One region of the Arthrobacter glacialis genome, then DNA from elsewhere that is predicted to be linked to it. Evidence: predicted binding sites of a transcription regulator. Region 1 holds the regulator's gene; the other holds the start of a gene.
The links. Region 1 encodes HrcA, which represses chaperone genes, less so after heat shock. Its sites were predicted from a motif close to TTNGCACTCGNNNNNNNCGAGTGCNAA; they were not measured.

Region 1 (4,393 bases):
AACGGGCCGCGGGGCGCCACATACCTGTGGATCAGCAATGCCGGAATGCAGCCCAGAATACCGCCGCAATGGGCCATGAACGCCCACTGCTTGTCCTCTGAGGGGGTCAGCGGCGGCTTGGTCGAACCATTCTGCTGGTTTACCGGATGACTCACAATGACTGGCCTTTCAACAAGCGAAACTGCTGGCCAACATATCGCTGGCCACTCTCTAGGATACGGGTGCCGTGAGGAAGTCAATCACTTCTTCCACCCGGCCCAGCAACGAAGGCTCCAGATCGGCGTAAGAATTCACCCGTGACAGCAGCCGCTGCCACCCCAAACCAATGTCCTCAGCTGTGCTGTGGGGCCAGCCAAAAGCTTTGAGGATGCCCAGCTTCCATTCCATTGATCTCGGGATAACTGGCCAGGCGGGAATGCCCAAGGTGGCTGGTTTGATGGCCTGCCACACATCCACGTACGGGTGGCCCACCACCAAAACGTTGTTGTGTGTGCCGGGTGACTTCATGAGATTGGCCACAATGCGCGATTCCTTGGACCCCGGCACCAAGTGGTCCACCAAAATGCCCAAACGGCGGTTGGGGCCGGGGGAGAAATCCGCCACGGCTGCCGCCAAGTCATCGATGCCGCGCAGGGGCTCCACCACAATCCCTTCAACGCGCAAATCGTCCCCCCAGACTTTCTCAACGAGTTCGGCGTCGTGCTTGCCCTCCACCCAGATACGACTGGCCTTGGCCACTTTGGCGCGGCTGTTGGCAACTTTCACCGAACCGGAGGCGGTGCGCAGGGTTTGCTGGGTGGCCACAACGCGCGGGGCGATGAGCTCAACGGCCGCGCCTTCATAGAGGAAACCAAATCCCAAGGGGAAGGCCCGGATTTTCTCGCGCCTGTCGGCAAGCTCCACAATGTGCATGCCGCCGGACTTTTCCAATCTGACCACCGCGCCCACCCAACCGGTTTGCTGGTCCTCCACCACAAGCCCGGAAACGGCTTCCACCTTCGGCAGGGTACGGGCGGGAGGTGGGCTCAAATCTTGGGGGCCCCACTGGTTGAATTCCACGCTAAAACCTGACTCTTCATTCTTGGGGCAACGCTCATGGCGAACGCTGCAACTGTGAAAATCCATGCTAACCGCTTCAAGGGCACAATATCCGGTTCACCATGGCCACAGAGGCACGGGAGGGGCGGCAGAAAAAGTATTAGACTTAGCACTTGGTTGGGTAGAGTGCTAACGTCCTTGTGCTGCCACAGCCGGCAGCACACCCAGTGCAAGCAAGGCGTTTGTGTGACATTGAGAAGGAGGTGACAGGTATGAGTGAACCACGGAAGTTGGAGGTCCTGCGGGCCATTGTTGAAGACTACGTACACACACGCGAACCTGTTGGCTCCAAAGCGTTGGTTGAGCGGCATCATTTGGGCGTCTCCAGCGCCACCATCCGCAATGACATGGCAGCGCTGGAAGAAGAAGGCCTGATCGCCGCCCCGCACACCAGCTCCGGGCGCATTCCCACCGACAAGGGCTACAGGCTTTTTGTTGACCAGCTGTCCGCGGTCAAACCGCTTTCTGCCGCCGAACGCCGCGCCATTGCCGTGCTGTTGGAGGGCTCCACTGATCTTGACGATGTCCTGGAACGGACAGTGCGGACCTTGGCCCAGCTGACCAACCAGGTGGCTGTGGTGCAGTACCCACGCTCGGCCGGAGCCACGGTGCGCCACATTGAATTTGTTTCGTTGGCTGCACGCCAGGTGCTTGTCGTTCTCATTTTGGCGTCCGGCAAGGTTGAGCAAAACGTGATCGACGTCGGAGCCAACGTTGATGACGCCATGCTGGCTGGGCTGCGGCAAGTGTTTTTGGGTGGCCTGCACGGGGTGACCGTGGCAAGCCTGCCCGAGGCGGTTGTCAGGATCCCGCCCACAGTCCAGCCTTCCGAGCATGGACCTGCGGTGCGCCTGGCCCAGGGTTTGGTGCTGTTGGCCGGGAATGCCCGGGAAGACAAGATTGTTATGGCTGGGACGGCCAATTTGGCCAGGTCCAACAATGACTTCCCACTCAGCATTGGCCCTGTCCTTGATGCCTTGGAGGAACAGGTTGTGTTGTTGCGCCTTTTGGAGGCGATGGCACAAGATTCCTTGGGCATGTCAGTGGTCATTGGCCGTGAGAACCCGCACGATTCGTTGGCCGAGGCGTCAGTTGTGGCGACCAGTTACGGGCCGGGCGAAACAGCCAAGCTCGGAATTGTGGGCCCAACCCGGATGGATTACCCCAACACCATGTCCAGCGTGCGTGCCGTGGCACAGTACCTGTCTAGAATTTTGGCCGGCTAAGCGGCCACCGATTCCACTAAAGAGAGCAACACTTTGAGCAATCACTACGATTCATTGGGCGTCGCCCGCGACGCGACCGCCGAGGAGATCAAGAAGGCTTACCGCAAGCTGGCGCGTAAGCTCCACCCCGACGTCAATGACGCCCCGGATGCCCAGGACCGATTCAAGGCTGTGACACACGCCTACGAGGTCCTCTCCGACCCGCAAAAGCGGCGGGTCTATGACACCACGGGCAATGAGAACGGCAATGACAACGGTGGCGGTGGCGGCAACTTTGACGGCCAGGGTTTCGCCTTCCAGGACATCTTCGAGACGTTCTTTGGCGGCAGTGGAGGCGGTGGTGGGCGTGGTCCGGCGTCGCGCATGCGACGCGGCCAGGATGCCCTCATCACTGTCCGCATTGACTTGAAAGAGGCAGTGTTCGGCGTCAACAAGAAACTCGAAATTGACACGGCCATCACTTGTGGCACCTGTGAGGGCAGCTGCTGCCGTCCGGGCACTTCACCCACCACGTGCGATGTTTGCCACGGCAGCGGCCAGATCCAGCGCCCCGTGCGCTCCATCCTGGGCAATGTCATGACGCTGGCCACCTGCAACTCCTGCCAGGGCTTTGGCACCATGATCATTGACCCATGCAACGAGTGCATGGGTGAGGGCCGCGTGCGTGACCGCCGCAGCTTCACCATCAAGGTCCCGGCAGGCGTCAGCACAGGCACCCGCATTCAGTTGGCTCACCAGGGCGAGGCCGGTCCGGCTGGTGGACCGGCGGGTGACCTCTACGTGGAGATGAAGGTCAACAACGACCCCAACTTCCTGCGCGAAGGCGATGACCTGCACGCCACCCTCAGCGTGCCCATGACGGCTGCTGCGTTGGGCACTGAGCTGACCTTTGAAACCTTCGACGGCGAACAGCCCATCAGCATCAAGCCGGGAGCCCAGGCCGGGGAGATCATCAACTTGCGCAGCCTGGGTGTGACCCATCTGCGCGGCTTTGGCCGCGGCGATCTCAAGGTGCACATCCATGTGGAAACACCCACCAAGGTGGACGCCGCCCAGGAGGAGCTCCTGAAGCAGCTGGCCGCCTTGCGCGGTGAAACATTCACCGAAGGCAAGCTGGTCTCCAGCGGCGGCATGTTCGCCAAACTCCGCGACAAGCTCGGCAACCTCTAACGCCCATGAGCAACCCTGTCTTCTATGCCACGCCCGCCGAACTTGCCGGTCTCGGCCCGGGTGCCACGTTTTCCTTGGATGGTGCCGAGGGCAAACATGCCGTCACCGTCAAGCGGCTCACTGTCGGTGAGCCCGTTGACGTGTGCGACGGCGCAGGGTTGCGTCTTGTCTGTTCAGTCACCGGAGCCGAGAAGGGTGTGCTGAACGTTGAGGTTGCTGCCGTTATGGCCGAACCCGCGCACAACGTTCAGTTCACGCTGATTCAGGCGCTGGCCAAGGGGGACAGGGATGAACTGGCCATCGAAACCGCCACCGAGCTGGGAATCGATGCCGTAGTTCCGTGGCAAGCTGAGCGATCCATTGTGCGATGGAAAATGGACAAGGCAGTCAAGGGCCCGGAGAAGTGGCGCCAGGTGGTTGCTGCCGCGGCCAAACAAGCCCGTCGGGCCACCATTCCACAGGTCGGTGCGCTGGTCGGTACCGCCGGCATCTGCGAACTGATCAAGGCGGCCGACCTCGCCCTGATCCTGCATGAAGACGCCACCGAATCACTGGCTGTGGTGGCTCGTGCCTGGACGGCTGCACAGGCGCCCACAGAATCGCCCGCACCCTTGCAGCTTCTGATGATCGTGGGACCGGAAGGCGGCATGAGCGACGCAGAGGTGCACGCGTTCCGTCAAGCAGGGGCGCAGACCGCCCTGTTGGGTCATCACGTGTTGAGATCCTCCACGGCCGGACCGGCCGCAGTGGTACTGCTCAGCCAAGAACTGGGCCGCTGGTAGGCCACAACCGCTCCCACAGCTCGCAAGCTCGCCGCGGGGCCCTCGCGGTTGCGGATCCACCCACGCCCTCCCTAAGTGCAGCCGCTGGCGCGTCTGCACTTAAGGAACCCTCGGGCG
Region 2 (4,393 bases), on a different contig from region 1:
CTCTGCCTTGCAACTCTTGCTCAACATGGCCGGCATCATAGTCTCGGCCGCGGTGGTCTTGCTGATCTACCGTCTGATCCGACGACGTCGTCCGGCACTCTCGCAGTACTCCGCCGCCCAAGCCAAACTTGGGCTGCCCCGGCTGGGAGCTCGCCGCACTTTCCGGCGTTAGAGCGAAAATGCCGCCGTTCCCGCAAAATGCCACCGGTATATCGGTGGCAAAATGCGCAAACGGCGGCATTTCTGAAACGGGAGCAGCTGGCGTTAGTGCTGGTGCCCGGCTTCTTCTGCCTCGGCGGGCTTGTCCGTCACGAGGACTTCGGTGGTGAGCACCAAAGCCGCGATGGAGGCTGCGTTGCGCAGGGCCGAACGGGTGACCTTGACCGGGTCGATGACGCCGGCCTTGACCAGGTTTTCGTACTCGCCGGTGGCCGCGTTGAAGCCGAAGCCGTCTTCGAGTTCGCCAACCTTGTGCACCACAACGTAGCCGTCGTGGCCAGCGTTCTGGGCGATCCAGCGCAGCGGCTGGGCAACAGCCTTGCGGACCAATTCAACAGCAGTTGCTGCGTCACCGGTCAGGGCTGCAACAGTGGCATCCTCGTCGAGAGCCTTGGCGGCCTGAACCAGTGCGGAACCGCCACCGGCAACAATGCCTTCTTCCAAAGCGGCACGCGTTGCGGACACTGCGTCCTCAATGCGGTGCTTCTTTTCCTTCAGCTCAACCTCGGTGGCTGCGCCAACCTTGATTACACCGATGCCGCCAGCCAGCTTGGCCAGGCGTTCCTGCAGCTTTTCCTTGTCCCAGTCGGAGTCGGTGCGCTTGAGCTCAGCATGCAGCTGGGCTACGCGGTCGGCAACTTCAACAGCTGTACCGGCACCGTCAACGATGGTGGTGTTGTCCTTGGTGACCGTGATGCGGCGAGCCGTACCCAGTACTTCAAGGCCAACCTGGTCCAGAGAAAGGCCGATCTCCGCGGAGACAACCTGTGCGCCAGTCAGGATCGCAATGTCCTGCAGCATGGCCTTGCGGCGGTCGCCGAAGCCCGGAGCCTTGACAGCAACAACGTTCAAGGTGCCGCGCAAGCGGTTGACGATCAGCGTGGACAGAGCCTCGCCGTCAACGTCTTCAGCAATGATGAACAGCGGCTTGTTGGCAGCAAGTGCCTTTTCAAGCAGCGGCAGGAATTCCTGCAGGCTGGAGATCTTGCCCTGGTTGATCAAAACCAGTGCATCTTCCATGACAGCTTCCTGGCGTTCCGCGTCGGTGACGAAGTACGGGGACAGGTAACCCTTGTCGAACTGCATGCCCTCGGTGAGGACCAGTTCGGTGGAGGTGGTGGAGGATTCCTCGATGGTGATCACACCATCCTTGCCAACCTTGTCGAATGCCTCGGCGAGCAGGTCGCCGATTTCCTGGCTCTGAGCGGAGATGGCGGCAACTTCTGCAACCTGTCCACCCTCAACCGGGCGGGCGTTCTCCAGCAGGCGCTTGGCAATGGCTTCAACGGAAACCTGGATGCCGCGCTTGAGCTCGCCGGGAGCCGCACCTGCGGCAACGTTGCGCAGGCCTTCCTTGACCAGTGCCTGCGCCAAGACGGTGGCCGTGGTGGTGCCGTCGCCAGCAACATCGTTGGTCTTTGTGGCAACTTCCTTGGCCAGCTGTGCGCCGAGGTTCTCGTACGGGTCTTCCAGCTCCACCTCGCGGGCGATCGTGACGCCGTCGTTGGTGATGGTGGGAGCGCCCCACTTCTTGTCCAGTACTACGTTGCGACCGCGCGGGCCAAGTGTCACCTTGACGGTGTCGGCAAGCTTGTCGATGCCGGCCTCAAGGGCCTTCCGTGCGCTGTCGTTAAATGCAAGCTGCTTAGCCATGCGTTGTGTCCTTTCACGCAAAGACCCCGCGTTCGTGACCTAGAACGGTCCCGGTCGCGGGGCTTTACAAAGTGGTTACTTGAGCAAAAGTCGTTACTTAACGACGATGGCCAGTACGTCGCGGGCCGAGAGAACCAGCAGCTCTTCGCCACCGGTCTTCACTTCAGTTCCACCGTACTTGGAGTAGATGACGACGTCGCCAACGGCAACATCGATCGGGACACGGTTGCCGTTGTCGTCAACGCGGCCGGGTCCAACTGCCACAACTTCGCCCTCCTGGGGCTTTTCCTTGGCAGTGTCCGGGATTACCAGACCGGAAGCGGTAGTCAACTCTGCTTCGAGCTGGCGAACAACAATACGATCCTCAAGAGGCTTAATAGAGACCGACACTCGGACCTCTCCTTCACACGTAAATTCTTTGGATGGCTGGCAGTCTTCTTCACCATGTTTATCAGGAGCCCCAACCGTCGTCGCGGTGCCGGTGTTGCTCCCATGGCCAAAAAGATAAGCAAGTTAGCACCCTCGGGGTGAGAGTGCTAACCCTGACTCTATGGAATTGATTAGCACTCGGTCAAGGCGAGTGCCAGCTTTTGGCTTAAAAGTGCGACGCCGGCGGGCCTGGTTTCGCTCACGGCGCACCTTTGGCGCCCGCCCCGGGGCACGCATTCATCGTGAGTGCGCAGCTGATGCGACTTCTGACGCTGGAAGTCGCATCAGCTGCGCACTCACGGCCGCATATCCCTGCCCCTGAGTGCACCGCGGTGACGCCGTTCGCGTCGGCCAGGTTGACGTTGGCGCCGTCGGCCAGCAGGGCCACCAACGAGGCAGAATCATTGTTCATGGCCGCACCAATGAGTTCCGTGTTGAGAGCCACTTGCTCTTGGGGTGTCAGCGGCGCCGCGCTGGATGCCGGCGGTACTGCAGACGGCGAGGAAAACTGAGCCTTCGAAGTCGCCACGGTTGGAGCAGCAGTCCCGGAATCGGATCATGCTGGCCAGCCTGGCGCGTCGCATTATGCCTAAACCTCTTTTGGTGTCTTCAGCAAAGATGTCAGGATAAAGCTATGACAACGAGCCCCGTGCAGGTGCGTGACCTCCAAAAGTTCTATGGCAGCTTCAAAGCCGTGGACGGCATCAGCTTCGACATTCATGAGGGCGAGACATTTGCCTTGCTCGGGCCCAACGGTGCGGGCAAGAGCACCACGATTGAAATCTTGGAAGGCTACCGCAACAAGACCAGCGGTGATGTTCATGTCCTCGGCGTGGAGCCAGCCCGCGGGGGGCTGGACTGGAAGGCGCAACTGGGCATTGTTTTGCAATCCACTGGGGAGAGCGGCAATGTCAGCGTCGTGGAGCAGCTGACTCATTTCGCCGGCTACTATCCGCATCCACGCAACGTTTCTGACGTCATTGAGGCTGTGGGTCTGGGCAGCAAAGCTAAAACTCGCATCAGCAAACTCTCCGGCGGGCAGCGCCGACGGGTTGATGTGGCCCTGGGCATTATTGGCAGGCCCAAGCTTTTGTTCTTGGACGAGCCCACCACCGGCTTTGATCCGGAAGCCCGGCGACAATTTTGGGACTTGATCAACCAGCTCAAGGCCGAAGGCACCACCATCTTGCTCACCACCCATTACTTGGATGAGGCGGCAACGTTGGCCGATCGGGCAGGAGTCATTGTGGGCGGCAAACTTGTGGACATCGGCCCCATCGACGCTATTGGCGGGGCCAGCGCGAGGGTGCCGCTGGTGCGGTGGCGGCAGGACGGCGTCGTACGTAGTGAGCGCACAGCCGAACCGGCGGCACTCGCTGCTCGGCTGTACGCCGAGGCAGGAGGCGAGGTGGACGGGCTGGAAATCACCCGACCCAGCCTCGAGGACATTTATCTGGACATGGTGGGCAACCATTCCACCGCGCTCAAGACTGCGGAGGAGAACGCATGAGAACCCTGCAACTAGGCACCTCTCGCATCGGCTACGAGCTCAAGGTGTACTTCCGCCAGGGCGATACCGTGTTCTTCACGTTCCTGTTTCCCATCATGATGTTGTCCATCTTTGCCGTGGCCTTCAGCACCAGCGGTAACATCGGCACGGCTCCCGATGGCAGCGGCGGCATCACTGTGGCGTCGTTCTATGTGCCCGGCATGGTGGCCGCGGGCATGTTGCTCAGCGGGGTGCAAAACCTCGCGGTGGACATTGCAGCAGAAAAGGGTGACGGCACGCTCAAACGCCTGGGCGGCACTCCCCTGCCGGTGTTTTCCTATTTCATGGGCAAGATCGGCATGGTCCTGCTCAGTTCAGTGTTTCAGGTGGCATTGCTGCTGCTTGTGGCCCGGGTCGCCTTCAACGTGGAGCTGCCCAGTGAACCCAGCAAATGGTTGACGTTTGCGTGGGTGTTTCTCTTTGGTGTCATCACCAGTTGCGTTTTGGGTATTGCCCTCTCGGCACTGCCGCGGACTGGAAAGTCGGCCACGGCAGTGATCATCCCGCTGGTGTTGGTGTTGCAATTCATCTCAGGCGTGTACT

Region 2: groES (co-chaperone GroES) is a predicted target of HrcA. The motif match lies at 2,433-2,459, and genes of this name have one in related genera.

Annotation. Positions count from the first base shown of each region.
Region 1 covers NZ_PPXB01000007.1:171,071-175,463, reverse strand. Annotated here, with positions in the region: gene CVS28_RS10850 (DUF4870 domain-containing protein) at 1-155, opposite strand, end outside; gene CVS28_RS10845 (DUF3097 domain-containing protein) at 211-1,059, opposite strand; gene hrcA (heat-inducible transcriptional repressor HrcA) at 1,311-2,324, shown strand; gene dnaJ (molecular chaperone DnaJ) at 2,358-3,494, shown strand; gene CVS28_RS10830 (16S rRNA (uracil(1498)-N(3))-methyltransferase) at 3,500-4,276, shown strand.
Region 2 covers NZ_PPXB01000013.1:82,240-86,632, reverse strand. Annotated here, with positions in the region: gene CVS28_RS15105 (DUF389 domain-containing protein) at 1-172, shown strand, start outside; gene groL (chaperonin GroEL) at 265-1,872, opposite strand; gene groES (co-chaperone GroES) at 1,966-2,262, opposite strand; gene CVS28_RS15090 (hypothetical protein) at 2,501-2,830, opposite strand; gene CVS28_RS15085 (ABC transporter ATP-binding protein) at 2,936-3,811, shown strand; gene CVS28_RS15080 (ABC transporter permease) at 3,808-4,393, shown strand, end outside.